One region of the Klebsiella sp. M041 genome, then DNA from elsewhere that is predicted to be linked to it. Evidence: predicted binding sites of a transcription regulator. Region 1 holds the regulator's gene; each other region holds the start of a gene.

What was found. The regulator CRP, encoded in region 1, controls carbon source genes, mostly activating them, when cyclic AMP is high. The targets are predictions, from matches to a motif close to ATGTGANNNNNNTCACAT.
Positions count from the first base shown of each region.
Region 2: the regulator CRP is predicted to act here: its motif matches at 1,391-1,408, upstream of AC6CWS_RS05075 (glycoside-pentoside-hexuronide (GPH):cation symporter).
Region 3: the regulator CRP is predicted to act here: its motif matches at 4,757-4,774, upstream of pth (aminoacyl-tRNA hydrolase).
Region 4: the regulator CRP is predicted to act here: its motif matches at 2,854-2,871, upstream of focA (formate transporter FocA).

Region 1 is NZ_JCAXWU010000016.1:10,171-17,383, reverse strand. It holds gene AC6CWS_RS20015 (YccS/YhfK family putative transporter) at 1-1,438, opposite strand, end outside; gene crp (cAMP-activated global transcriptional regulator CRP) at 1,490-2,122, opposite strand; gene AC6CWS_RS20005 (OsmC family protein) at 2,429-2,833, shown strand; gene AC6CWS_RS20000 (phosphoribulokinase) at 2,889-3,758, opposite strand; gene AC6CWS_RS19995 (YheU family protein) at 3,795-4,013, opposite strand; gene AC6CWS_RS19990 (hydrolase) at 4,010-5,008, opposite strand; gene AC6CWS_RS19985 (ABC transporter ATP-binding protein) at 5,228-7,132, opposite strand.
Region 2 is NZ_JCAXWU010000003.1:256,884-264,096, forward strand. It holds gene AC6CWS_RS05075 (glycoside-pentoside-hexuronide (GPH):cation symporter) at 1-1,284, opposite strand, end outside; gene aroP (aromatic amino acid transporter AroP) at 1,470-2,840, opposite strand; gene pdhR (pyruvate dehydrogenase complex transcriptional repressor PdhR) at 3,485-4,264, shown strand; gene aceE (pyruvate dehydrogenase (acetyl-transferring), homodimeric type) at 4,402-7,065, shown strand; gene aceF (pyruvate dehydrogenase complex dihydrolipoyllysine-residue acetyltransferase) at 7,080-7,213, shown strand, end outside.
Region 3 is NZ_JCAXWU010000015.1:148,989-156,201, reverse strand. It holds gene AC6CWS_RS19880 (VasL domain-containing protein) at 1-1,242, shown strand, start outside; gene AC6CWS_RS19875 (sugar ABC transporter substrate-binding protein) at 1,374-2,288, shown strand; gene AC6CWS_RS19870 (DUF1869 domain-containing protein) at 2,372-2,701, shown strand; gene ychF (redox-regulated ATPase YchF) at 2,789-3,880, opposite strand; gene pth (aminoacyl-tRNA hydrolase) at 3,998-4,582, opposite strand; gene ychH (stress-induced protein YchH) at 4,855-5,130, shown strand; gene AC6CWS_RS19850 (MerR family transcriptional regulator) at 5,353-6,399, shown strand; gene dauA (C4-dicarboxylic acid transporter DauA) at 6,400-7,213, opposite strand, start outside.
Region 4 is NZ_JCAXWU010000004.1:255,236-262,448, reverse strand. It holds gene pflB (formate C-acetyltransferase) at 1-1,885, opposite strand, end outside; gene focA (formate transporter FocA) at 1,937-2,794, opposite strand; gene ycaO (30S ribosomal protein S12 methylthiotransferase accessory factor YcaO) at 3,180-4,940, opposite strand; gene AC6CWS_RS06815 (DUF421 domain-containing protein) at 5,056-5,748, shown strand; gene serC (3-phosphoserine/phosphohydroxythreonine transaminase) at 5,937-7,025, shown strand; gene aroA (3-phosphoshikimate 1-carboxyvinyltransferase) at 7,099-7,213, shown strand, end outside.

The DNA.
Region 1 (7,213 bases):
CGCCGTTGAGCGTCAGCAGCTGCAGGGTATATACCGCCGTCACCGTAAACCCCACCATCGCCCAGCCATAGTGTTTGCGGATGATCAGATAGCTGAGCAGGGTGATCAGCAGCATCCCGCTCAGGGTATAGCTCTCCGGAACGTGAAAGTGCAAGGTCAGCCCGGCGATGATCAGGCCGGCGAGCGTCCCCGCCGCCCGGTGGACAATACGAACCCGCGTGGCGCCATAGCCGTTCTGTGTCACGAAGAGGACGGTCATCAGGATCCAGTAGGGCTTCGGCAAATGCAGGGCGTTGCCCATCAGGCTGGCGATGCTCAGCATCACGCTGATGCGGGCGGCGTTGCGCAGCGCGGGCGACTTCAGCGACAGATAGTTCTTTAGCGCGGGAAACAACGGTAAACGACGCTCTTTGTCAGCCATCAGATCCCGGGCATACAGCGGGCGCTGGGTATGCAGCACCCGGGCGATGCGGCTGAAGTGCCAGGCGCAGAAGTGGCCGACCGGGTTGTCCGGATGCTGGTGGGCGATCTTTTCCAGGGCGCCGATCTGTTTATCCATCTGGAAACGCTGCGGAAAACGATGATAGAGCATGTCATCCGCCAGCACCCGCAGGCGGGCGGCGACGGTCTGCGCATTCCAGCGGATCACCGCTTCGGCATGGCTGCGCTCAACCAGCTTTTGCACCTCTTCCGGCTGATGCAGGCTGACCGAAATATGCTCCTGTAGATCCAGCCCCATCTGGAACGCCCGCAGAAGACGTTTGTGGTCGTTACGTTGGTTGGCGGCCAGCATATGCATCTGCTGATAGCACTGGGTGATTAAATCGACCACCTTCTGCTGGCGGATGAGCAGCGGCGGCAGGGCGGTCGAGGGATCGGTATGCTGGGTCAACAGGCTATATTTGGCTTCGCAATAATTGGCCAGTTCCCGGTAGAGCAGACTGAGCGACTCCCGCAGCGGCTGTTCGCGCCACAGCCAGAACCAGAACCAGTTAAACACGCCGTACCATAGCGTGCCGAAGGCGTAGATCAACAGCGGCTCCCAGACGGGCATATTGCCCGCCAGGCTCAGGGTAAAGATGGCGGCGATCAGCGACGCGGGCAGCAGGCGCGCGTGCAGCGAACTGATTTCCGCGGTGACGCCGAGCAATAGCGCCAGGCCGCTGAGAATAAGCGGCAAAGGTATGGTCTGGGCGAGCAGCAGCTGCACCACCAGGCTGCATCCGGCAAACAGACAGCCGCCGATAATCAGACGCTTAAAAAAGCGCTTATGCGGAGTGTCGAGACCGGCGATGTTGCAGCAGGCGGGAACTAAGGAAAACAGGAGCCCCTGCTGGAGATGGCCGAGCAGAAGACCGATGGCCACAGGCAGACACAGCACCAGCGTTTGCCGCAGTGCATAGTTGACTTCCGGGTGGTAAATCAGCCTGCGCCACATGAGGGAAAAACAAAAACGGCGTACTGCAGGAGCAATACGCCGCTTAGCAACTTAACGGGTGCCGTAGACGACGATAGTTTTACCGTGGGCGGAAATCAGGTTCTGATCTTCCAGCATTTTCAAAATACGGCCAACGGTTTCACGAGAGCAGCCGACGATCTGACCAATTTCCTGACGGGTAATTTTAATTTGCATACCGTCCGGGTGGGTCATGGCATCGGGTTGCTTCGCCAGGTTCAGCAGCGTCTGGGCGATACGGCCCGTCACGTCGAGGAAGGCGAGGTTGCCCACTTTCTCAGACGTCACCTGCAGACGGCGAGCCATTTGCGAAGAGAGACGCATCAGAATGTCCGGGTTCACCTGGATCAGCTGACGGAATTTCTTATAAGAGATCTCGGCCACTTCACATGCGGTTTTCGCCCGTACCCAGGCGCTACGCTCCTGACCCTCTTCAAACAGGCCTAATTCACCGATGAAATCGCCCTGGTTGAGGTAGGAGAGGATCATCTCTTTACCTTCTTCATCCTTGATGAGTACAGCCACGGAGCCTTTAACGATGTAGTACAGCGTTTCTGCTTTCTCACCCTGGTGGATCAGCGTGCTCTTTGATGGGTACTTATGAATGTGGCAATGAGACAAGAACCATTCAAGGGTAGGGTCTGTTTGCGGTTTGCCAAGCACCATGCGCGGTTATCCTCTGTTATAAGCTATCTCCGGGCGCCGACACTACACGGCGTCCGGGCATGCAATCGTATTGTTTCCCTATACCTGGGAAGCTGGCTGATGATTTTTCGACAGCCTGTAATGTGAACTCCTCTGCATACATGCAGTACATCAATGTATTACTGTAGCATCCAGACTGTTTTAGCATAGCTTTCGCCGCATGTCTCCTGGTGTCTCGCTTCAGCATGACGCAGGTCGCCTTCCGTTGCGAGAATTGTTATGTGCGCGTAATCTGACAGGAATATTGCGATACTGGAGTTAAATTTTATGCAAGCGCGTGTGAAATGGGTTGAAGGGTTAACCTTTATCGGGGAGTCCGCGTCAGGACACCAGATTCTGATGGATGGCAACTCCGGAGATAAGGCGCCCAGCCCGATGGAGATGGTGCTGATGGCGGCGGGCGGTTGCAGTGCGATCGATGTGGTCTCCATTTTGCAAAAAGGTCGTCACGACGTGACCAACTGCGAAGTGAAGCTGACCTCTGAGCGTCGGGAAGAGGCGCCGCGCCTGTTCACGCATATTAATCTGCACTTTATCGTCACCGGTAAGGCGCTGAAAGATGCCGCAGTCTCCCGCGCGGTGGATCTGTCGGCAGAGAAATACTGCTCGGTGGCGCTGATGCTGGAAAAAGCGGTGAAGATCACCCACTCCTATGAAGTGATCGAGGCGTAGTCTTCGCCTGCTGATGTGAATGATCTCAACCCCGGCCTGGCCGGGGTTTTTTCTGTTAGCCGATCTTTCGGCCTTCCATCAGACGCTCGACCAGCGGCGCCATAATAAGCTCCATCGCCAGCCCCATTTTACCGCCCGGCACCACCAGGGTGTTCATGTGCGAAATAAACGAGCCCTGTAGCATCGCCAGCAGCCAGGGGAAGTCGATGTTCTGCAGATTGCGGAAATGGATCACCACAAAGCTCTCGTCCAGAGAGGGGATCGCTTTCGCGGCAAACGGGTTGGAGGTGTCCACCGTCGGCACGCGCTGGAAGTTGATGTGGGTGCGGGAAAACTGCGGGGTGATGAAGTTAATGTAATCTTCCATCGATCGGACGACGGAGTCCATCACCGCCTCCCGGGAGTGGCCGCGTTCGCTGGTGTCGCGAATGAGTTTCTGGATCCACTCCAGGTTAACGATAGGCACGACCCCGACCAGCAGGTCGACATGGCTGGCGACATCATGCTGCGGCGTGACAACCCCGCCGTGCAGCCCCTCATAGAACAGCACGTCCGTCGGCTCCGGCAGCGGCTGCCATGGGGTGAAGGTTCCCGGCACCTGATTCCACGGCACGGCTTCGTCATAGGTGTGCAGGTATTTACGCGACTGGCCTTTGCCATGGCGGCCATAGTCGACAAAGGTCTGCTCCAGCAGGCCGAAGTCGTTCGCCTCCGGGCCAAAGTAGCTGATATGTTTGCCCTGATCCCGCGCTTTGCGGATCGCCATGTCCATTTCCGGGCGGGTGTAGCGATGAAAGCTGTCGCCTTCCACCTCCGCGGCGTGCAGATTTAGCTGCGCGAAGATTTTGCGAAAGGCGAGGCTGGTGGTGGTAGTGCCCGCGCCGCTGGAGCCCGTGACGGCGATCACCGGATGTTTGGCAGACATAACAACTCCCTGGTTAAACGATGTAGTGGCGTCGCCTTAGCCGTTAAACAGGGCGCGCGGCATAATATTGACCGTCTCATGCAGTTCCGACCACACGAGGACCGCCTCTCCGCGTTTCAGCTGCTGTTTTACATCGGCGACTTTATCGGCAAGTGAACGTTCATGTTCACCATAATCGGTGCCTTCGCGTAACACAAAGCTTTCAATCAGGTTATCCAGCGTTTCGGGATCCAGATCCTGCCAGGGAATAATCATACGGGAACCTCCAGCCAGCGGTTTAACCAGTCGGGAATGCGTCTTTCCAGCCACATCTCCGGTTTACGCAGGGTGCCGCCGACGAAGCCGACGTGGCCGCCTTGTTCAGTCAATTGATACTCAACGTTCGCCGGCAGTTGCTCCTGCGGGGGAATGGAGTGGTGGTCCATAAACGGGTCGTCTTTCGCATGGATGATGAGCGTCGGCTTAGTGATATCGCTGAGCCGCGGCATAGCGCTGCATTGCCGGTAATAATCCAGCGCATCGGCGAAACCATGGATTTTGGCGGTGATCATGTCGTCAAATTCCCGGATGCGGCGCATCCCTTTGAGCTGGCGTAAATCGACGGGCAGCGAGCCAGGATACGCTTTCAACTTACGTGAGGCGTTGGCTTTTAACAGATTGAGCAGATAGCGCTGATAAACTCGCGAGAAGCCCTTATCCATATGATAGCTGCAGGCTTCCAGCATGAAAGGCGCGGAAACGATCACCGCCGCATCCAGCGGGCAGCGGTCGCCTTCTTCTGCCAGCAGGCAGCCCAGCATGTTGCCGCCCAGCGAATAGCCGACGGCGGCGGTCGGCGCGGGGCCAAACTCGCGCTGCAGCCAGTGGAGAAACCAGGTGCCATCTTCCGTTTCGCCGGAGTGATAGATGCGGTGATTGCGGTTAGGTTCGCCGCTGCAGCCGCGAAAGTGCATGACCACGCCCAGCCAGCCGCGCTGCATCGCCGCGTGGATCAGGCCATGGGCATACGGGCTGTGCAGACTTCCTTCCAGACCATGAAAGACGACGAGGCGCGGCTTGTGGCGCGCCTGGTGCGGGTCTTCGCTCCAGGCGAGATCGACAAAATCGCCGTCCGGCAGCTCAAGGCGCTGCCAGTGCGGGGTAAAGCGCAATTTACGGCGGATCAGCCGCGGCAGCATGGTTTGCAGATGACGATTGCCCACGCCGCGCATGGGATGGAACTCACGCGAATCGTTTTCGGGGGGCGTCATGTCTGTGGGGATGATTTCAACCATAGCACCAGAATAATTAATAAACGTGATGATGACTATACCGCGCAGGGCGCGCGGGAGTTAGCCAATATGTGGTCTTGTGGCCAATGACGCCCGGTGACACCGAAAACAAACCATTGATGTCATTGATGGCCTGAGCATGGGAATGGCAGAAACCCATTCTGCCCGCGCCGTCGCAGGCAGAATGATGAGGCGGCGTTAGCCTTCCTGAAGCATGCGCTCCAGCTGCTCTTGTGCCTCCAGCCAGGCCATTTCGCACTCTTCCAGCCCGGATTTCGCGCTGGCCTGCTGCTGCAGGCATTCAGTCAGTTCCGCTTTCCGCGAGGCGTCGTAGAGTTCGCTGTCGCCAAGTTTCTCTTCCGCACTGGCCAGCTGCGCGTTGAGCTTGTCCATCTCTTTCTCCAGACGGGCGATCTCTTTGCGCAGCGGTTGGGTCTGGCTGCGCAGCTCCGCTTCCCGACGCTTCTGGTCTTTGCGCGCTTGCGCGCTGTTGCCGCTCTCTTTTGGCGCGTCGCCGCTCTGGGACTCCTGTTTTTGCGAGTCGCTGAGCCACTGCTGATAATCGTCCAGATCGCCGTCGAACGGTTCGACTTTGCCATCGTGGACAAGGTACAGATCGTCGGTGGTGGAGCGGATCAGGTGGCGATCGTGCGATACGACCACCAGTGCCCCTTCAAAGTCGATCAGCGCTTCGGTTAAGGCCTGACGCATATCGAGGTCGAGATGGTTGGTCGGTTCGTCGAGCAGCAGCAGGTTAGGGCGCTGCCAGACGATCAGGGCCAGCACCAGACGCGCCTTTTCTCCACCGGAGAAGCGGCGGGTCTCTTCGCTGACCTTATCCCCCTGGAAACCAAAGCCGCCAAGATAATCGCGCAGCTTCTGCTCCAGCTCCTGCGGCGCCAGGCGCGCCAGGTGCTGCAGCGGCGACTCATCGGCGCGCAGGAACTCCAGCTGATGCTGGGCGAAGTAGCCGAGCTTGATGCCTTTGGCGAGGCCGATCTCGCCGCTCACGGGCTGGAGTTCGCCAGCCAGCAGCTTAATCAGCGTCGATTTCCCTGCGCCGTTGCGGCCCAGCAGGCCGATACGCGACCCCGGCACCAGATTGAGCTTAATGGAGTCGAGGATAATACGCTCGCCATAGCCGGCGCTGACTTTCTCCATCTTCAGCAGCGGGTTTGGCAGGCTCTCCGGCTGGCGGAAGCTGAAGTGGAACGGGTTATCCACGTGCGCCGGGGCGATGAGTTCCATCCGCTCCAGCATTTTAATTCGGCTCTGCGCCTGCTTGGCTTTGGTGGCTTTGGCGCGGAAGCGATCGATATAGCTTTGCAGATGCGCGACACGCTGCTGCTGGCTTTCGTACATCGCCTGCTGCTGAGCGAGCCGGGTGGCGCGCTGCACTTCAAACGAGCTGTAGTTGCCGGTGTACTCAAACATCGTCTGCTGTTCGATATGGATAATTTTGTCGACGATAGGATCGAGGAAATCGCGATCGTGGGAGATCAGGATCAGCGTCCCCGTGTAGCCCTTCAGCCACTTCTCCAGCCAGATCACCGCATCAAGGTCGAGGTGGTTAGTCGGTTCATCGAGGAGCAGCAGATCGGAGCGGCAGATCAGCGCCTGCGCGAGGTTTAGACGCATACGCCAGCCGCCTGAAAAATCGCTGACCGGCCGCTCAAGCTGTTCATTGCTGAAACCCAGGCCGTGCAGCAGGCTGGCGGCGCGGGAGCGGATGCTCCAGGCGTCGATGGCGTCCAGCTTGCCGTGGACGGTGGCGATGGCATGGCCGTCGTTGCGCTCGTTAGCCTGCTGGAGCGCGGCTTCCAGCTGGCGATATTCGCGATCGCCGTCAATGACATAATCGATTGCCGGCTGCGGCAGGGCCGGGGTTTCCTGATTCACCCAGGCCAGCTGCCAGTTGCCGGGAAAGGTCATACTGCCGCCGTCAGCGCTTATCTCGTTTTTCAAAAGCGATAGCAGCGTCGATTTCCCGCAGCCGTTTTTCCCCACCAGACCGACCTTCTGGCCAGGGTTGATGGTAGCGGTGGCGTTGTCCAGCAGGACGCGAACGCCGCGACGAATTTGTAACGAGGAGAAAACAATCATAAGGCGCCGTATGTTCAGACTATGTTAATTTGTCATTATGATAATGTAGTGTGGAAGCGAATCGCTTCACCGGGCCGCCAT
Region 2 (7,213 bases), on a different contig from region 1:
CAGGCGCACCACGCCGGCGGTGATCAGGTAGCCGACGCCGGGGATGACCGAGAACAGCAGCACGATGCCGTTGAGGGCCGAGGCGCTTTGCGCTTTGGCGCCGGCGTCGTAGCCGTACCATGACAGCAGGAATCCGACCATCGCCCCGGCGACCGCCAGGCCGACTTTAAGGAAAAACAGATTGCCGGAGAAGCTAATACCGGTGATGCGCTTGCCGGTTTTCCACTCGCCGTAGTCGTCAACATCGGACATCAGCGACCAGTGCAGCGGGGAGGGGATCTGATGCAGGATATTGAGCAGGAAGTAGAGCACCATAATCAGCGTGGTGGCGTGCGGATTAAAGAAATAGAAGGCGCAGGAGAAGATCGCCAGCACGATGTTGGTCCAGAAGAAGACCTGCAGTTTGCACCAGCGGTCGGTGAGGACTTTTGCCAACATACTGCCAATCATCATCCCGACCACGCCGAGGCTGATAAACAGCGTGGCAAAATGGGTGCTTTGCCCCATCACCCAGGTAACGTAGTACATGGTGGCGGCCATGCGGATAAAGCCCGGACAGACGTTGCATAGCGTGAGCAGCAGGATGCGTACCCACTGGTCATTTTTCCACACGTCTTTGAGATCTTTTTTCAGTTCATCATTGGTCTGCACCGCCGGGTGGATGCGTTCGCGCACGGTGGCGAAGCAGAACAGGAACATACACATGCCGATAAAGGCCAGCACGGTCATCGCCATCTGATAGCCTTTCGCTTTATCGGCGCCGCCGAACCAGTCGGCCATGGGCAGCAGCGTCAATGACAGCAGCAGCGTGGCGATACCCACCATCACGAAACGATAGGACTGGCAGGCAACACGTTCTTTCGGGTCGGCGGTCATCACCGTTCCCAGCGAGCAGTAGGGTATATTAATCGCGGTATAGGTAATCGACAGCAGAAAGTAGGTAACAAACGCATAGATGACTTTGCTGTTATAGGTCCACTCAGGAGTGGTGAACATCAGCACGCTGAACAGGGCGTAGGGGAAGGCAATCCACAGCAGCCATGGACGAAAGCGACCATATTTACTGCGGGTGCGGTCGGCGAGGGCGCCCATGATCGGGTCGGTCACCGCATCGATGACGCGCACCGACAGCAGCAGTACGCCCACCAGCGCTGGCGCCAGGCCGAAGATATCGGTATAAAAATAGTTAACAAACAGCATGATGGCACCAAAGATGATATTGCATCCGGCATCCCCCATCCCATAACCAATCTTTTCTTTTATTGAAAGTCTATTGTCTGCCATGTGCGGTCTCTCCGTTGCAGTATGGAGAGAATTATTGGCTGCTATCGAGAGAATTACGTTGCAGGAACGCGTTGACGATATGGATAAATAAGCTATGGAAGGGAAAGTGTGAAGCAGATAACAATGCTCTGCGCCCGTTATTAAGGGAGGGGGCGCAGAGCAAAGAGAATTATTGATGAGATGTATTATTGTGCTTTTATGGTGGCGGCGGCTTTCTGTTTAAACAGATAACCCACGCCCAGCACTGCGATCCATACCGGGATCAGCCAAACGGAAATCGCCATCCCCGGGGTCATCAGCATAATGATCAGCACCGCGGCCATAAACAGCAGGCACACCCAGTTACCCAGCGGGTAGAAGAGGGCGGGGAAGCGGGTGGTGACGCCCTGCTGCTGTTTGGCGCGACGGAATTTGATATGCGCGAGGCTGATCATCGCCCAGTTGATCACCAGGGCGGAGACCACCAGCGCCATCAGCAGGCCAAATGCGGATTCCGGCGCCAGGTAGTTGATCAGCACGCACAGGGCGGTGACCACGGCGGAGACGAGAATGGTATTGACCGGCACGCCGCGTTTGTCGACGCTGAGCAGCGCTTTCGGCGCGTTCCCCTGCTGGGCAAGGCCGAACAGCATACGGCTGTTGCAGTAGACGCAGCTGTTATACACCGACAGGGCGGCCGTCAGCACCACCACGTTGAGGGCGTTTGCCACCAGCGTATCGCCAAGCTCATGGAAAATCAGGACGAACGGACTGGTGTCCGCGGTCACGCGCGTCCACGGCAGCAGCGAGAGCAGGACCGCCAGCGAGCCAACATAGAAGATCAGGATACGGTAGATAACCTGGTTGGTGGCTTTCGGAATGCTTTGCTCCGGGTTATCCGCTTCCGCCGCGGTGATACCCACCAGCTCGAGACCGCCGAAGGAGAACATAATGATCGCCATCATCATCACCAGCCCGGTAAAGCCGTGTGGCAGGAACCCGCCTTGATCCCACAGGTTACGTACCGTCGCCTGCGGGCCGCCGTTGCCGCTGAACAGCAGCCAGCCGCCGAACAAAATCATCGCCACGACGGCGACCACTTTGATAATGGCAAACCAGAACTCCATTTCACCGAACACTTTCACGTTGGTCAGGTTAATGGCGTTGATGGCGATGAAGAAAACCGCCGCTGAGGCCCAGGTCGGGATTTCCGGCCACCAGAACTGGATATATTTGCCGACGGCGGTCAGTTCCGCCATGGCCACCAGGACATACAGCACCCAGTAGTTCCAGCCGGAGGCGAAGCCGGCAAAGCCGCCCCAGTATTTATAAGCAAAGTGGCTAAACGAACCGGCTACCGGCTCTTCCACCACCATTTCGCCCAGCTGACGCATGATCAGAAAGGCGATAAAACCGGCAATCGCGTAACCAAGAATGATACCCGGGCCGGCGGACTGAATGACGGACGCGCTCCCCAGAAACAGGCCGGTGCCGATAGCCCCGCCCAGCGCGATGAGCTGGATATGGCGGTTTTTGAGGCCGCGCTTCAGCCGATCGCCGTGCTGTTGACCTTCCATATGAAACCTCGTGTGTGGTTATTTTTTGTGTACGTCATCCGTCAGGTTGCTGCTTCACTGCTGTCCCTGCCAGAAAGCATAGCCAGCGAAAATTTGGGCGAAGTGGCCCACTTTTTACCTGAGTGATGGCGCGCACATATTGTTGTGTTTGTGTATTTTTCGACTTCCGTTTCTGTATTGTTTTGTTTACGGAAGGCGGTGCAGTAATTCAGAAAAAGGCCTTTCGTCTCAGGGAGAATAGTGGTAAGCGCGCTTGAATGCACCTGCTTTATGAAGGGATGATGACCATGTGTTTAAAAAGACATCAATAGACACATTCAGTATTATTCCGACGCATTGTTCTCATTTGGTTATTTATTCGTATTTACTGACTTTATATTCACTTATCTGGTCGTTGAATCGGTTCAGATAGCGTAATTTTTCGTTTCCATTAAGTTAATGCTACCTCTTTATGAGTAAACGTAACATTTGTGCAAGGTTACATTTCTGAAATGTTATTTCTGTAAGGTTGTTAAAATGTCCGTGGTTTACTGATTTCAATCAAAACCTGTATGGACAGAAGGTGAATACTTTGTTACTTTAGCGCTACGAACTTTAAATTGGTAAGACCAATTGACTCCGGGCTAATGGCAGAGACAGGGAATATGGCCTACAGCAAAATCCGCCAACCAAAATTATCCGATGTGATAGAGCAGCAGCTGGAGTTTCTGATCCTTGAGGGGACCTTGCGCCCCGGTGAAAAACTCCCGCCTGAACGCGAACTGGCTAAACAGTTCGACGTTTCCCGCCCCTCGCTGCGTGAGGCGATTCAACGCCTCGAAGCCAAGGGCCTGTTGCTTCGTCGTCAGGGAGGTGGAACGTTTGTACAGAGCCGCCTGTGGCAGAGCTTCAGCGATCCGCTGGTCGAGCTGCTGTCCGATCACCCTGAATCCCAATTCGATCTGCTTGAGACCCGTCACGCGCTGGAAGGCATTGCGGCTTATTACGCGGCGCTGCGCAGCAATGATGAAGATCGCGACCGTATCCGCGAGCTGCATCAGGCTATTGAGCGGGCTCAGCAGTCGGGCGATCTGGACGCCGAGTCCGGCGCCGTCGTCCAGTACCAAATCGCCGTCACCGAGGCGGCACACAATGTGGTTTTGCTCCATCTGCTAAGGTGTATGGAGCCGATGCTGGCGCAAAACGTGCGTCAGAACTTTGAATTGCTGTATGCCCGCCGGGAAATGCTCCCGTTGGTCAGCAACCATCGCACTCGCATTTTCGAGGCGATAATGGCCGGGGAGCCGGAGCAGGCGCGTGAGGCGTCGCACCGTCACCTGGCGTTCATTGAGGAAATTTTGCTGGACCGTAGCCGTGAGCAGAGTCGTAGAGAACGCTCGCTGCGTCGTTTACAGCAACGAAAGGACGAGAACTCCGGTTCTTAAGCGCCATTTTTAGAGCGCGGCAACTAAACGCAGAACCTGTCTTATTGAATTTTTGGTTGTTCAAAGGTGAAGAACGAAGAGTTCAATGGGACAGGTTCCAGATTAATCAACGATTAGATAGATAAGGAATACCCCCCATGTCAGAACGTTTACCAAATGACGTGGATCCGATCGAAACTCGCGACTGGCTACAGGCGATCGAATCGGTCATCCGTGAAGAAGGTGTTGAGCGCGCTCAGTATCTTATTGACCAACTCCTTTCTGAAGCCCGCAAAGGCGGGGTGAAAGTGGCTGCTGGCGCATCGACCGGCGGTTACGTAAACACTATTGCCGTTGAAGATGAACCGGAATATCCGGGTAATCTGGATCTGGAACGTCGTATCCGTTCTGCGATCCGCTGGAACGCCATCATGACCGTTCTGCGCGCATCGAAAAAAGATCTCGAACTGGGCGGCCACATGGCTTCTTTCCAGTCTTCCGCCACCTTCTACGAAGTGTGCTTCAACCACTTCTTCCGCGCACGCAATGAGCAGGATGGCGGCGACCTGGTGTACTTCCAGGGTCACATCTCTCCGGGCGTTTATGCGCGTGCTTTCCTGGAAGGTCGTCTGACTGAAGAGCAGATGAACAACTTCCGTCAGGAAGTTCACGGTAAAGGTCTGTCCTCTTATCCGCACCCGAAACTGATGCCGGAATTCTGGCAGTTCCCGACCGTTTCTATGGGCCTGGGCCCAATCGGGGCGATTTATCAGGCTAAATTCCTGAAATATCTGGAACACCGTGGTCTGAAAGACACCTCCAAACAAACCGTTTACGCGTTCCTGGGCGACGGTGAGATGGACGAGCCGGAATCTAAAGGCGCGATCACCATCGCGACCCGTGAGAAGCTGGACAACCTGGTCTTCGTTATCAACTGTAACCTGCAGCGTCTTGATGGCCCGGTCACCGGTAACGGCAAAATCATTAACGAACTGGAAGGCATCTTCGCGGGCGCTGGCTGGAACGTTATCAAGGTTATCTGGGGCGGTCGTTGGGATGAGCTGCTGCGTAAAGACACCAGCGGTAAGCTGATTCAGCTGATGGAAGAAACCGTTGACGGTGACTACCAGACCTTCAAATCCAAAGACGGCGCTTATGTGCGCGAGCACTTCTTCGGTAAATATCCGGAGACCGCCGCGCTGGTTGCCGACTGGACTGACGAGCAGATTTGGGCTCTGAACCGCGGCGGCCACGATCCGAAGAAAGTTTACGCTGCACTGAAGAAAGCGCAGGAAACCAAAGGCAAAGCGACCGTCATCCTCGCCCATACCATCAAAGGTTACGGCATGGGTGATACTGCTGAAGGTAAGAACATCGCTCACCAGGTTAAGAAAATGAACATGGACGGCGTTCGCTACGTCCGCGATCGTTTCAACGTGCCGGTTGCCGATGCCGATCTGGAAAAACTGCCGTACGTAACCTTCCCGGAAGGTTCCGAAGAGCACACCTATCTGCACGCTCAGCGTCAGAAACTGCACGGCTATCTGCCGAGCCGTCAGCCGAACTTCACTGAGAAGCTGGAGCTGCCGACGCTGGAAGATTTCCGCCCGCTGCTGGAAGAGCAGAATAAAGAGATCTCTACCACTATCGCGTTCGTTCGTGCCCTGAACGTGATGCTGAAGAACAAATCCATCAAAGACCGCCTCGTGCCGATTATCGCCGACGAAGCGCGTACTTTCGGTATGGAAGGTCTGTTCCGTCAGATCGGTATCTACAGCCCGAACGGTCAGCAGTACACCCCGCAGGACCGTGAGCAGGTTGCTTACTACAAAGAAGACGAAAAAGGCCAGATCCTGCAGGAAGGGATCAACGAGCTGGGCGCAGGCGCATCCTGGCTGGCTGCGGCGACCTCTTACAGCACCAACAACCTGCCGATGATCCCGTTCTACATCTACTACTCGATGTTCGGGTTCCAGCGTATCGGCGACCTGTGCTGGCAGGCAGGCGACCAGCAGGCTCGCGGCTTCCTGATCGGTGGTACTTCCGGTCGTACGACGCTGAACGGCGAAGGTCTGCAGCACGAAGATGGCCACAGCCATATTCAGTCTCTGACTATCCCGAACTGTATCTCTTACGATCCGTCCTACGCCTACGAAGTGGCGGTCATCATGCATGACGGCCTGGAGCGTATGTACGGTGAGAAACAAGAGAACGTTTACTACTACATCACGACCCTGAACGAAAACTACCACATGCCGGCGATGCCGGAAGGCGCCGAGGAAGGTATCCGTAAAGGTATCTACAAACTCGAAACCATCGAAGGTAGCAAAGGTAAAGTTCAGCTGCTGGGCTCCGGTTCTATCCTGCGTCACGTCCGTGAAGCAGCGCAGATCCTGGCGAAAGACTACGGCGTGGGCTCTGACGTGTACAGCGTCACCTCCTTCACCGAACTGGCGCGTGATGGCCAGGATTGCGAACGCTGGAACATGCTGCACCCGCTGGAAACCCCGCGCGTGCCGTACATCGCTCAGGTGATGAACGACGCTCCGGCTGTGGCATCCACTGACTATATGAAACTGTTCGCCGAGCAGGTTCGTACTTACGTACCGGCTGACGATTACCGCGTACTGGGTACCGATGGCTTCGGTCGTTCCGACAGCCGTGAAAACCTGCGTCACCACTTCGAAGTTGATGCTTCCTATGTGGTCGTTGCAGCGCTGGGCGAACTGGCTAAACGTGGTGAAATCGATAAGAAAGTGGTCGCTGACGCTATCGCGAAATTCGACATCGATGCAGAAAAAGTTAACCCGCGTCTGGCGTAAGAGGTAAAAGAATAATGGCTATCGAAATCAAAGTACCGGACATCGGGGCTGATGAAGTTGAAATCACCGAGATCCTGGTCAAAGTTGGCGACAAAGTAGAAGCTGAACAGTCGCTGATCACCGTAGAAGGCGATAAAGCCTCTATGGA
Region 3 (7,213 bases), on a different contig from region 1:
GATCTGCAGACTGTCGCCTGGTATACGCTGGCCCGCGCCCGGCTGGACGGCCTGGCAGGGATCAACGAGGGGCTATCGCTGCTGGAAACGCTGCTGGCCCACCAGGGTAAAAACCTGTGGCCGCAGGCGCTCCCGGCCCGCACCGAGATCTTCCGCACCCTGAGCAAGCGGCTGCGGCAGGTGATCCGCACCCTGAACCTCACCCCGGACGATCTTGCGTCGCTTAGCCAGGCTGAGTGTTCGCTGCAAACCTTCGACGCGGTGCTCCAGCGCCTTGAGATCGCGCCTGAAAACCCGCTGAGTGACCTGCGGGCGCTGCTGCGCAGCACGGCAACCCGCTTCGAGAACCTCGACCCTGCGCCAGCGCCTCCCGTCGCGCCGCCGGTGGCGATGTCTGAGGCGTCACTTCCCGACGCTCTGGTCAGCGAAGAGGATGCTGCGGAGGCTGAGCCAGCGCGAGAACGACAACGTAGACCAGAGGCTGAGCCGCCGGCTCCATCTTCACCAGCAAAGCGGCCCGCGCCAGGGATAGCATCGACTCCGGTCGCCGCGTCGCGCTGGAAGCCATTTATCGCCGGAATGGTCACCATGCTGGCGGTGTCGGGCATCGCCGTCGGCGGATGGCTGGCGCTGCGCCAGACCGATTTGCCGCCGACTGTGATGACGCAACAGGCCGGGCCGCTAGCGGACCTCCCGGGGGCATCTCCCCACGCGCCGGTCGATCTGCGCCAGGCGCAGCGCCAGCTTGACGATCTCGCCCGCCTGGCGCCGGACTGGGCGATAAGCTACGGCGACCGGCTGGTCCAGCTGGCCCTGAGCCGCTGGCCGGAACAGGCAAAGCCCCTGGCACAGCAGTGGCAGCGGCAGCTAAGCGCTGCGGCATTGCCCGCGGAAAACCTCACCGGCTGGGCGGAGGGCATGCGTCAGCTGCAACGGCTTGCCGGTCAGCTCAATGCCCTCGACGAGCAGAAGGGGAAGTACCTGACGGTGAGCGAACTGAAAACGGCGGTGTTTGCCATCATTCAGTCGCTTAACCGCGCCGTTCCGCTGGAAGAGCAGCTGCGCGAGCTGGCCGCGCTCCCCGCAGGTCAACCCTGGCCAGCCGCCCGCGGCAGTCTCGCCGAACTGCATCTGCAACAGCTGATCGTGGAGTATGCCCTGCTGAAGCGAAAACAGCCGGCGCCACCGCCCGCTGCGCGACCCGCAACCGGTGGGCCTTCGGTGAGTGAGGCGGTGAAATAAAGTGTGCGCATGGCAACATTTTCTTTACATCATGATTGCAAGAACTCTACGCCCTTCGTAGTCTGAAAATGATTTAAATATACCGTTTAATTTTATATTGAAAATTTTATTTCGACCTCTGAGGGCATGCTATGAAGCACTGTAAAATCATCCTGTTAGTTGGCCTTCTGGCCAGTTCCGCTTCGGCATTGGCGGAGAAGATCGGCGTCTCGATGGCTTACTTCGATCAAAACTTTCTCACCATTATTCGTCAGTCCATTGAGAAAGAAGCTCATGCCCGCCAGGTCGAGGTGCAGTTCGAAGACGCCCGCGGCGACACCGGACGCCAGGCCGATCAGGTGCAGAGCTTCATTGCCTCCGGCGTGGACGCGATCATCGTTGACCCCGTGGACTCCGCCAGCACCCCGCAGCTGACGAAGATGGCGCAGCAGGCCAGGATGCCGCTGGTGTATGTGAACCGGACGCCGGGGGATAAAACGTTACCGCCTGGCGTGGTGTTTGTCGGTTCGGACGAGCGGGAGTCCGGCACATTGCAGATGGAAGCGCTGGCGAAGCTGGCGAACTACAAAGGCAACGTCGCCATCATGATTGGTAATCTCACCGATGCCGGCGCGCTGCAGCGCACCAGGGACGTAGAGCAGGTGGTGGCCAAATATCCGGCGATGAAAGTAGTGCAGAAACAGCCGGCCAACTATTCCCGCAGCGAGGGAATGGATCTGATGCAGAACTGGACAGGCAACGGGGAAGCGATTGATATTGTGGCGGCGAACAACGACGAGATGGCCATTGGCGCGGCGATGGCGCTGGAGAAGAGCCAGAAGAAGCTGCTGATCGGCGGCATCGACGCCACGCCGGATGGGCTGAAAGCGTTGGCCAGCGATAAGATCCAGGTAACGGTTTTCCAGGATGCCGTTGGTCAGGGCAAAACGGCCTTAGCGGTGGCGTTGAAGCTGATTAAAGGAGAAAAAGTCGAGTCCCATGTCTGGATCCCGTTTGAGTTAGTGACCAAAGAAAACATGCAGACCTATGTGGAAAAGAGTCATTAACGGCAAGGCAGAAATGTTCGAACTTTGCTGATAAAACCGGGCTGAGAATATGACGCCCGGGCAACGAAACCGGAGGAAAAGAGATGGCAACGGCAAAAAGCGGCTATACGCTGCAGGTGATAAAGGCAGGGCAGCAGGGGCATGTTGAAATGAGGTGGGGGCATCTCGCGGAAGTTGATACGCGCGTGGTGGCGGCGACCATCGCGCAGCATATCGGGCGACCCTCGTCTGCGGCGGATCCGCAGGAGATCAGCCTGTCGCTGACCAATGCCGCCAGCGGCATCTCGGTGGAGCTTCATCACCCGGCCTCAGGAGAAAGCGCCAGCCCGGCTTTTATTGAGGACGAGTTAAAAAAGATTGTGCAGATCGTTGATGGCTACGAGGCGGCAGAAGAGACCCATATCGTGGAGTAGCGCGCCGCCTTGCGCACACGAAAAAAATCCACGCCGGAGCGTGGATTTTTTATTACTCGATGGCGGCAGAAACGCCAGCCAGCGGGATTAGACGTTGAACAGGAAGTTCATCACATCGCCATCTTTCACGATGTAGTCTTTACCTTCAGCGCGCATTTTACCGGCTTCTTTCGCGCCCTGTTCGCCTTTGTAGGCGATAAAGTCTTCATAAGCGATGGTCTGCGCGCGGATAAAGCCTTTTTCGAAGTCGGTGTGGATCTTACCGGCTGCCTGCGGCGCGGTCGCCCCAACCGGGATGGTCCATGCGCGAACTTCTTTCACCCCAGCGGTGAAGTAGGTCTGCAGGTTCAGCAGGGCGTAGCCAGCGCGGATCACGCGGTTCAGGCCCGGTTCTTCGAGACCCAGCTCAGCCATAAACTCATCACGCTCTTCATCGTCCAGTTCGGCGATGTCCGCTTCAACCGCGGCGCACACCGGCACCACTACAGACCCTTCCTGCTCGGCGATAGCGCGAACCTGATCGAGGTACGGGTTGTTCTCGAAACCGTCTTCGTTGACGTTCGCGATGTACATGGTTGGCTTGAGGGTCAGGAAGCTCAGATAGCGGATGGCCTCTTTCTCTTCTTTGGTCAGATCCAGCGCGCGCAGCATACCGGCGTTTTCCAGCTGCGGCAGGCATTTCTCCAGCGCGGCCAGCTCAACTTTCGCGTCTTTATCGCCGCCTTTGGCTTTTTTGGAGACGCGGTGAATCGCGCGCTCGCAGGTATCAAGGTCAGACAGCGCCAGCTCGGTGTTGATAACGTCGATATCTTCCGCCGGGTTCACTTTACCTGCCACGTGAATGATATTGTCGTTTTCAAAGCAGCGAACCACATGGCCGATAGCTTCGGTTTCGCGGATGTTGGTCAGGAACTGGTTGCCGAGACCTTCGCCTTTGGACGCGCCTTTCACCAGGCCCGCGATATCAACGAACTCCATGGTGGTCGGCAGGATACGCTGCGGTTTGACGATTTCAGCCAGCTTGTCCAGACGCGGATCGGGCATCGGTACGACACCGGTGTTCGGCTCAATGGTACAGAAGGGGAAGTTGGCCGCTTCAATACCCGCTTTGGTGAGCGCATTGAACAGGGTGGATTTGCCGACGTTGGGCAAACCGACGATACCGCATTTGAATCCCATGATTTAAATCACCTTAATCTTTGGATAATCAATCTGTTATCAGGAACAGATTGCAGAAAATTGAATAGCTTTGCCTATTATACACGGTGCGCGGCAAAAATGCCGCACGACAACGGCTTATTGCGCCTTAAAGGCGTGTAAACGGTTGGTCGCTTTAGTGAGACCATCCTTTAACCAGATTTCCGTACAGCGCGCCGCTTCGTCGACGGCATCATCAATCAGTTTCTGCTCGCTGGCCGGTGGTTTGCCGAGGACAAAGCCGACAACCTTGTTTTTGTCGCCCGGATGGCCGATCCCGACGCGTAAGCGGTGAAAGTTCGGGTTATTGCCGAGCTTGCTGATGATGTCTTTCAGACCGTTGTGGCCGCCATGACCGCCTCCAAGTTTAAATTTCGCCACGCCCGGCGGCAAATCCAGCTCATCATGGGCAACCAGAATTTCGTCCGGGTTGATGCGATAAAAGGTCGCCATCGCGGCCACGGCTTTACCGCTAAGGTTCATAAAGGTGGTGGGCACCAGCAGGCGAACATCCTCGCCCGCCAGGTTGATGCGCGAGGTATAGCCGAAGAATTTGCTCTCTTCGCGCAGCGGCGCGCGATGGCGATCCGCCAGTAAATCCACATACCAGGCGCCAGCGTTGTGCCGGGTGGCGGCATATTCCGCACCGGGGTTGGCCAGGCCGACAATCAGTTTAATGGTCACGTTTTCTTTCCTGCATGGGGCATTCTCTGCCGCGTAGTGTACTGTCTGCGGGCGCGCTTGACAAAGTTCTGGCCTCGAGACAATACCAGCATTGATGATTTACTCTCTAAACCATTAGAATTTGATATTGTTCATAGGCTTATTTGTAAATTTTTGTTTATTTGCTGTTCACTAATGTGATCGTGGGCGCACTCCACAGAAGAGACCTTGTCTATACTACACCTATAAGATTTGGGGACATTCCCTGGCAACCCAAAGTCCGGAGGTGACACATGAAACGCAAAAACGCTTCGTTACTCGGTAACGTACTCATGGGGTTAGGGTTGGTGGTGATGGTTGTGGGGGTGGGTTACTCCATTCTGAACCAGCTTCCGCAGCTTAACCTGCCACAATTCTTTGCGCATGGCGCAATCTTAAGCATCTTCGTTGGTGCGGTGCTCTGGCTGGCCGGTGCCCGTATTGGCGGCCACGAGCAGGTCAGCGACCGCTACTGGTGGGTGCGCCACTACGATAAACGCTGCCGTCGTAATCAGCATCGCCACAGCTAACCGTAGCATGATCCCCCGCATCGGTCCCTGAGGGCCGATGCGTTTTACTGTACCTCTCGTTATCTCTTCTTCTTTTTCCCGCCATATGACGACCCCCATTCCGACCTGACCTTCGTGATGCTATGGTTGCCGCCAAAAGTGAATATCAAGCGCGTTTTTCGCTTGACCCTGACGTTACGTCAGGCAGCAGAGTAGCGGACCTGGCCACAGAGAGGAGCAGTCATGTTAATTCAGGTGGGAGAGCTGGCGAAGCGCGCCGGGCTGACGGTGCGTACGCTGCATCATTATGAACAGACGGGGCTGTTAACGCCCTCGGCCAGAAGCGAGGCGGGCTATCGGCTCTATAACCTGTCCGCGGTTCAGCGCCTGCATATGATCAAGGCGCTGGCGCAGACCGGGCTGACGCTCGCCACCATTAAGGACTATCTTGATCGGCGAACGCTGTCGCTGCCCGAACTGCTGACGCAGCAGATAGAGACGCTTAATGACCAACTGCGCGATGTCGGCAGGCTGCGCGACCGGCTGTTGGCGCTGCGCGAGGCGCTGGCGAGCGGCAATGAACCCGATCTGGAGTCCTGGCTACAGACGCTGGAGTTAATGAAAATGTACGATCGTTGGTTTAGTCAACAGGAGTTAGCCGTGCTGCCGTTTGCGGCACAGGATGAACAGCGCGCGCAGGCGTGGCGCGAGCTAACAGAGGAGGTGCAGACGCTGATGGCGAGCGGCTGCCCGACGGACAGTCCGCAGGCGATGAGTCTGGCGACGCGCTGGATGGAGCGCCTGGAGCAGGATACGGCCGGGCGCCCGGAGTTTCTGACCCGCCTGAACGAGATGCATGCCGCCGAGCCGCAAATGGTTGAACAGACCGGCGTCACCCCGGCCATCATTGCCTTTATCACCGAAGCCTTTGCCGAAAGCAAACTGGCCATCTGGGCGCGGTATCTCGACGACGAGGAGATGGCGTTCACCCGCCGGCACTACTTCGACCGGCTACAGGAGTGGCCAGCGCTGGTGGCGAAGCTGCATCAGGCGTGCCGTGAGGGCGTAGCGCCGGATTCGGCGTCGGGTCAGGCGCTGGCCCGGGCGTGGCTTGAGCTGTTTCAGTCCTACGCCGGCACCCGGCCGCAGACGCTGCAGAAGTTTCGTCAGGCAATGGAGCAGGAGCCGCATTTGATGAAGGGCACCTGGATGACGCCGGCGGTGCTGCGCTGGCTGCAGCAGGCGACCGGAGCCTTGATGCGGCAGGCGCAGGGGCCTGCCGCCGGGTGATCACAGGTCAGCCAGCGCGGCCTGACGATCGGGGTAGAAGCTCAGGCGTCCGGGCAGCGGCTTGACGCCGGCGCGCGCTAACGTGCGTAGCGGCTGAAATTCGAGGTTAGATACGCGCAACTCACAGCCTTCCGGCAGCTTGTTCACAAAGCGCTGGAAGGCATCCAGACCGCCGGCGTCGAGAACCGGCACCGCGTCCCACTTCAGCACCACGATGCGCTTGCCGGCGATCCGGGTCTCCAGGTCGTTGAATAGACCTTCGGCGGCGGCAAAGAACAGCGGACCGATCACCCGCAGCACCAGCACGTCGTCTGGCACTTCGACGTTGACCGGCGCCAGATGGGTCATGCGCGCAATACGGCGCATAAATAACAGCGAAGCCAGCACGATCCCGACGCTGATGGCGATCACCATATCAAACAGCACCGTCAGCGACATGCACATCAGCATCACCACAATGTCGTCCTTCGGCGCGTGGCGCAGCAGATTGATGACTTTATGCGCCTCGCTCATGTTCCATGCCACCATCAGCAGCAGGGCGGCCATCGCCGACAGCGGCAGCCAGGAGAGCAGCGGGGCGAGGATCAGCAGCGCCATGATCACCAGCAGGGCGTGGATCACGGCGGCGATCGGCGATGTGGCGCCGGCGCGGACGTTCGCCGCCGAGCGGGCAATCGCCGCGGTGGCGGTGATCCCGCCAAAGAACGGCGCAACGATGTTGCCCAGCCCCTGGCCAATCAGCTCGCTGTTGGCTTTATGTTTGGTACCGGTCATGCCGTCGAGCACCACCGCGCACAGCAGAGATTCAATAGCG
Region 4 (7,213 bases), on a different contig from region 1:
GCGCGCCAGCGCGACGACCGTCTGGGGTGTTACCGGTTTTCTTACCATATACCACGTTAGAGGTAATGGTCAGAACAGACTGAGTCGGGATCGCGTTGCGGTAGGTGTGCAGTTTCTGAATTTTCTTCATGAAACGTTCAACCAGGTCAACGGCCATGTCATCGACGCGAGCATCGTTGTTACCAAACTGCGGGTATTCGCCTTCGATTTCGAAGTCGACAGCCAGACCGTCTTCGTCACGAATCGGTTTAACTTTCGCATATTTGATTGCAGACAGGGAGTCAGCAGCAACGGACAGACCCGCGATACCACACGCCATGGTGCGGATAACGTCACGGTCGTGCAGCGCCATCAGAGAGGCTTCGTAGCTGTACTTGTCGTGCATGTAGTGGATGATGTTCAGCGCAGTGACGTACTGTTTAGCCAGCCAGTCCATGAAGTGATCCATGCGTTCCATCACTTCGTCGAAGTTCAGAACGTCGCCTTTGATCGGTTCAGATTTCGGACCCACCTGCATTTTCAGTTTTTCATCCACGCCGCCGTTGATAGCGTACAGCATGGTTTTTGCGAGGTTGGCGCGAGCACCGAAGAACTGCATTTGCTTACCAACAACCATCGGGCTTACGCAGCATGCGATAGCGTAGTCGTCGTTGTTGAAGTCCGGACGCATCAGGTCATCGTTCTCATACTGCAGAGAAGAGGTATCGATGGACACTTTAGCAGCGAATTTCTTGAAGCTCAGCGGCAGTTTTTCAGACCACAGGATAGTGATGTTCGGCTCCGGAGACGGCCCCATGGTGTACAGGGTGTTCAGGAAGCGGAAGCTGTTTTTGGTCACCAGAGTACGGCCGTCAATGCCCATACCGCCGATGGATTCTGTTGCCCAAATCGGGTCACCGGAGAACAGTTCATCGTATTCCGGGGTACGCAGGAAGCGAACCATACGCAGTTTCATGACCAGGTGGTCAACCATTTCCTGCGCGTCTTGCTCGGTGATTTTACCCGCCTGCAGGTCACGTTCGATGTAGATATCCAGGAAGCTGGAGGTACGACCGAAGGACATTGCCGCGCCGTTCTGAGATTTAACGGCAGCCAGGTAACCGAAGTAGGTCCACTGGATAGCTTCCTGAGCGGTGGTCGCCGGACCGGAGATGTCGTAGCCATATTTAGCCGCCATCTCTTTGATCTGGCCCAGCGCGCGGTGCTGTTCAGCGATTTCTTCACGCAGACGGATGGTCGCTTCCAGATCTTCGCCGCTTTCCAGTTTCGCTTGCAGAGAGTTGAACTGGGCGAATTTGTCTTTCATCAGGAAGTCGATACCGTACAGCGCAACGCGACGGTAGTCACCGATGATACGACCACGGCCGTAAGCATCCGGCAGACCGGTCAGCACGCCGGATTTACGGCAGCGCAGGATGTCCGGAGTATAGACGTCGAAAACGCCCTGGTTGTGAGTTTTACGGTACTCAGTGAAGATTTTTTTCAGCATCGGGTCCAGCTCGCGATTGTACGCTTTGCAGGAACCTTCAACCATTTTAATACCACCGAACGGGATGATCGCACGTTTCAGCGGCGCTTCGGTCTGCAGACCAACGATTTTTTCCAGACCTTTCTCGATATAGCCTGCGTCGTGAGAGGTGATGGTGGAAGCCAGGGCAGTGTCAAAATCAACAGGCGCGTGAGTGCGGTTTTCCTGTTTTACACCTTCCATTACGCTGTCCCACAGCTTGGTGGTCGCTTCAGTCGCGCCAGCCAGGAAGGATTCGTCGCCTTCATATGGGGTGTAGTTTTTCTGAATAAAGTCACGGACGTTGACTTCATTCTGCCAGTCACCTTTCGCAAAACCTTCCCAGGCTGTGGCTAACTTTTCATTAAGCTCGGACATGTAACACCTACCTTCTTAAGTGGATTTTTTATTTACTGCCTGAAACAACCCTTAGTGATGGTCGTTGCCACGCAGGTAAATGACCCAGTATGTCAACCCGACCAGCAGACCCCCGCCGATAATGTTCCCGATAGTTACCGGAATCAGGTTATCAGTGATGAAGTTCATAACGGTCAAGTGAGAGAAACTTTCCGGAGTCGAACCGATTGCGGTCCAGAATTCCGGGCTTGCAAAGTTGCGGATTACGATACCCATCGGGATCATAAACATGTTGGCGATGCTGTGCTCAAAGCCGCTGGCAACGAACATCGCTACCGGCAGAACCATGATCATCGCTTTATCCATCAGGCTACGACCGGAATAGCTCATCCATACGGCGAGACAAACCATCAGGTTAGCGAGGATACCCAGGCTCACGGCCTCCACAAAAGTATGGTGCATTTTGTGGTCAGCGGTCTGCAGGACATTGAGCCCCCAACCGCCGTTGGCAGTCATATATTCGCCTGATAACCACATCAGCAGCACAAACAGCAGTGCGCCCACCAGGTTACCAAAATAGACGTTGAGCCAGTTTTTTGCCAGTTGCCCCCAGGTAATTCGACCGCTGGCTTTCGCCACCACGATCAATACCGTAGAGGTAAAGAGGTCAGCGCCGCAGATAATGCACAGAATCAGACCCAGGGAAAAACAGACCCCACCGATAAGCTTGGCAATCCCATAAGGCATCGCGGCAGTGCCGGTGGTCGCGGTGATATAGAATACGAAAGCGATGGAGATGAAAACGCCAGCGGTGATCGCCAGATAAAAGGTCTTCATCGGATGCTTCGTTGCTTTATAGACACCTGCTTCTTCGGCGACTTTCGCCATCGCGGCAGGGAGCAAAAGATCAAAAGGGTTGTCAGCTTTCACACTAACTCTCTCTTTATATAAGTTGGCGGTGAGATACTAACAAAGCATTATAGAAGGTAAATTGATATAGATCATATCTCACCGGAACTATATGCCTTTTTAGTGTGTGGTTTTTGTGTTTTTAGTGTTTAACTGTTTGAATATTATGAAGAAAATAAATTTTAAAATTTATAAGTTATGTTGAATTTTTTCGTTTTCACGCCATTTTTTGAGTTAATTAATATGGAGTATTTTATTTAAAATTAACGAATGGTAAATGTTATAAGCGCATTATTTACTATTAATTAACTTTGCAACTACAAACTATAGTGGCCGCCTCGTCAGGTGAAATCAACGGAGCCGCATTGGGCTCCGTTGTTAGCCACCTCGATGGCGCGCTTAGGGCTTATTTTGCCCAGAACGCCGCCTTCGCTCGCTGCAGTTTTTCATAAGCCTTCAGCAGCGACTGATGGGCCGGGAAGGCCTGCAGATCGCTGTCGACAGCCTGAAGGCCATAGAACGGCGCTTCCCCGCTCAGCGCCGCGCTGGCGGCTTCGACCGCTTCGGCGCCGTACATACGGATAAAGGCGTTCAGGTATTGCAGCGGCTGAGGCTCCTCTTCCTGGCTCAGCAGCAGCAGGGTCTGCAGGCAGCGATAGTAGTTAGCGCGTTCCGCGCTGAAGACCGAAGCGTTGAACTCCATGGTCCACTCGGTCCAGATCAGCGCCTGCTCCAGATCGCCGCCGGCCAGGGCCAGCATGGCTTTCAGCTCGCCGACGCGCAGGGTATACCAGCCGTTGTCTTTGCCGGTGGCGAGGCCCAGCAGTTCGCGAACGCGGGTGAAATCATCCAGGCCTTCATCGTCCATCTGCTCGATCAGCGCCAGGTAATCTTCTTTTTCCCACTCGCTGCCCGGCAGGGACAGAATGGTGTCGCGCAGATGAGCGCCCATGCTGTTGTTCGCCAGCCACAGATCTTCCGCCGGGTAAATATCCGACATCCCCGGGACGATGATACGGCAGGCGTAAACGCCCAGGTGCTCGTAGTCGGCGATATACACTTCTTTATCTTCGGCCTTGAAGATGGCCATCAGGGTGGCGAACTCTTCTTCTGTGGTGCCGGAGAAGCTCCAGTCAACGAACGGATAGTCGGCATCCTGCTTGAACATATCCCAGGAAATCAGGCCGCTGGAGTCGATAAAGTGGGTTTCGAGGTTAGCATGCTCGGCGACTTCTTCGTCGTCGAAGGTCGGCGGCGTGAAGACGTCGAGATCTTTCAGGCTGCGGCCCTGCAGCAGTTCGGTGACCGTACGTTCCAGCGCCACGCCGAAGTCCGGATGGGCGCCGAAAGAGGCGAAGCAGGTGCCGTTTGCCGGGTTAAACAGCACGACGCAGATAACCGGATACTTGCCGCCCAGCGAGCCATCATAGGCAAAGATCGGGAAACCTTCGGCTTCCAGTTTGGCGATCGACTCTACGACGCCCGGATAGCGCGCCATGACCTCCGCCGGGATCTCCGGCAGGCTGATGCTTTCGGCGATGATGCGGTTTTTGATATGGCGCTCAAAGACTTCGGACAGGCCCTGCACGCGAGCTTCATTACGGGTGTTGCCAGCGGACATGCCGTTGGAGACATACAGGTTGCCGACGATATTCATAGGAATATAGACCGTTTCGCCGTCGGACTGGCGGGTAAAGGGCAGGCCGCACACGCCGCGCTCATCGTTACCGGATTGCAGATCCACCAGCATGCTGGCCGTCAGCTGATCGTCCGGATCGTAGAACGCGAGCAGGCGGGCATCCAGCAGACCTTCCGGGACGTCGTCGTTTTCGGTCAGCGGGAACCACTTTTCGTTCGGGTAGTGAACGAACGGGCCGTTAGCGATAGTGTCGCCTAACCAGAAGTCAGCGAAAAAATAGTTGGTGGACAGGCGCTCGAAATATTCGCCCAGCGCGGAGGCGAGGGCTGCCTTTTTGGTGGCGCCTTTACCATTGGTAAAGCACAGCGCGCATTCCTTATCGCGAATGTGAACGGACCACACGTGCGGCACCGGGTTCAGCCACGAGGCCTCTTCGATATCAAATCCGAGGTCGAGCAATTTTTGCTGGAAGCGAGCGATGGAATCTTCCAGGGCGGCATCTTTGCCGGGAATAAACGTTTGGGTCATGGCGATCACTTTTGTCGTACGGAAAGCGCGCAATGATACGGCTTTTATCTGACAGGTGCTATCTCCATCATCTGGCTATGCTTAGAGACATCTTTTAATGCTCAGGGAGATGATAATGAAAGCCTTTGACTGGCAGAGGATGGCGCTCGATAAAGTGCCGGTGGAATTTCTCGGCGAGGTGGCGTTGCGCAGCCTCTACACCTTCGTTCTGGTCTTTATTTTCCTCAAAATTACCGGACGGCGCGGCGTGCGGCAGATGTCGCTGTTTGAGGTGCTGATTATTCTGACCCTCGGCTCGGCGGCGGGGGACGTGGCGTTTTATGACGATGTCCCGCTGTTGCCGGTGCTGGTGGTCTTCGTTACGCTGGCGCTGCTTTATCGCGGCATCATGTGGCTGATGGGGCATAGTGAAAAGCTGGAGGATCTGCTGGAGGGCAAGCCTATCGTGGTGGTGGAGGAGGGGCAACTGGCATGGGAGAAACTGCATGCGGAAAATATGACCGAATTCGAATTTTTTATGGAGCTACGGGTCAACAGCGTCGAGCAGCTCGGCCAGGTGCGGCTGGCGATCCTTGAAACCAATGGCCAGATCAGCGTGTTTTATTATCCCGATGACGAAGTGAGGGCCGGGTTGTCGATTCTCCCGACGCACTGCACCACGCGCTATACCACTATTCCTCAGGAGGGGATCTACGCCTGCGTACGCTGCAGCATCGTGATGGCGATGCAGGCGGGAGAAAAGCGAATATGTTCCCGCTGCGCAAATGCAGAATGGTCGAAGGCCAGCCGGGCGAAACGGCTCACCTGACAGCAAATATGTCGGTTTTATTACGTCAAGCCGATAGATTCTGTTGTGTGACGGCTGCCGCGTTTTGCCGTCGGCGAGTTTTAGCCATTGCGGACCGTGTCACTGAATGATAAAACCGATAGCCACAGGAATAACTTATGCCCGCGGCGGTTCGCGGGCAAAACAACATAGCAACGTGGTGAGGGGAAATGGCTCAGGTCTATAACTTCAGTTCGGGCCCGGCAATGCTGCCGGCGGAAGTACTCAAACTGGCTCAGCAGGAACTGTGCGACTGGCACGGTCTGGGTACGTCGGTCATGGAAATCAGTCACCGTGGTAAGGAGTTCATCCAGGTGGCAGAAGAGGCAGAACAGGACTTCCGTTCTCTGCTGAATATCCCTTCCAACTATAAAGTGTTGTTCTGTCATGGCGGCGGCCGCGGCCAGTTCGCCGGGATCCCGCTGAACATCCTCGGCGATAAAAACGTCGCTGACTATGTGGACGCTGGCTACTGGGCCGCCAGCGCGGTCAAAGAGGCGAAGAAATACTGCACGCCTAACGTCATCGACGCGAAAATCACCGTCGACGGCAAGCGCGCGGTCAAGCCAATGAGCGAGTGGCAGCTGACGCCGGGCGCGGCGTATCTGCACTACTGCCCGAACGAAACCATTGACGGTATCGCGATTGATGATACGCCGAACTTCGGCGACGACGTCATCGTGACCGCCGATTTCTCCTCCACCATTCTGTCCCGCGAAATTGACGTCAACCGCTTCGGCGTGATCTATGCCGGCGCGCAGAAGAATATCGGCCCGGCAGGGTTGACGCTGGTCATCGTACGTGAAGATCTGCTGGGTAAAGCCAGCGTGGCCTGCCCGTCAATCCTCGACTACACCGTGTTAAGCGAGAATGACTCGATGTTTAACACGCCGCCGACGTTCGCCTGGTATCTGGCCGGTCTGGTGTTTAAGTGGCTGAAACAGCAGGGCGGCGTTGCCGCGATGGACAAGATCAACCAGCAGAAAGCCGAACTGCTGTATGGCGTGATCGATAACAGCGGCTTCTATCGTAACGATGTGGCGCAAGCCAACCGCTCCCGTATGAACGTGCCGTTCCAGCTGGCGGACAGCGCGCTGGATAAACTGTTCCTTGAAGAGTCGTTTGCCGCCGGGCTGCACGCGCTTAAGGGCCACCGGGTGGTGGGCGGCATGCGTGCCTCCATCTACAACGCGATGCCGCTGGACGGCGTGAAGGCGTTAACCGACTTTATGCTGGACTTCGAACGCCGTCACGGTTAATCGCCCGTTTCTTTCTTCCTCCCCGCGGCCTGTCTGCGGGGTTTTTATTCTGTTTGTTTGAGAGTGAAGTTTGATGGATTCCCTGACGTTACAACCCATCGCACGCGTAGAGGGCACCGTGAACCTGCCAGGTTCGAAAAGCGTCTCCAACCGCGCGCTGCTGCTGGCCGCCCTGGCCCGCGGCACGA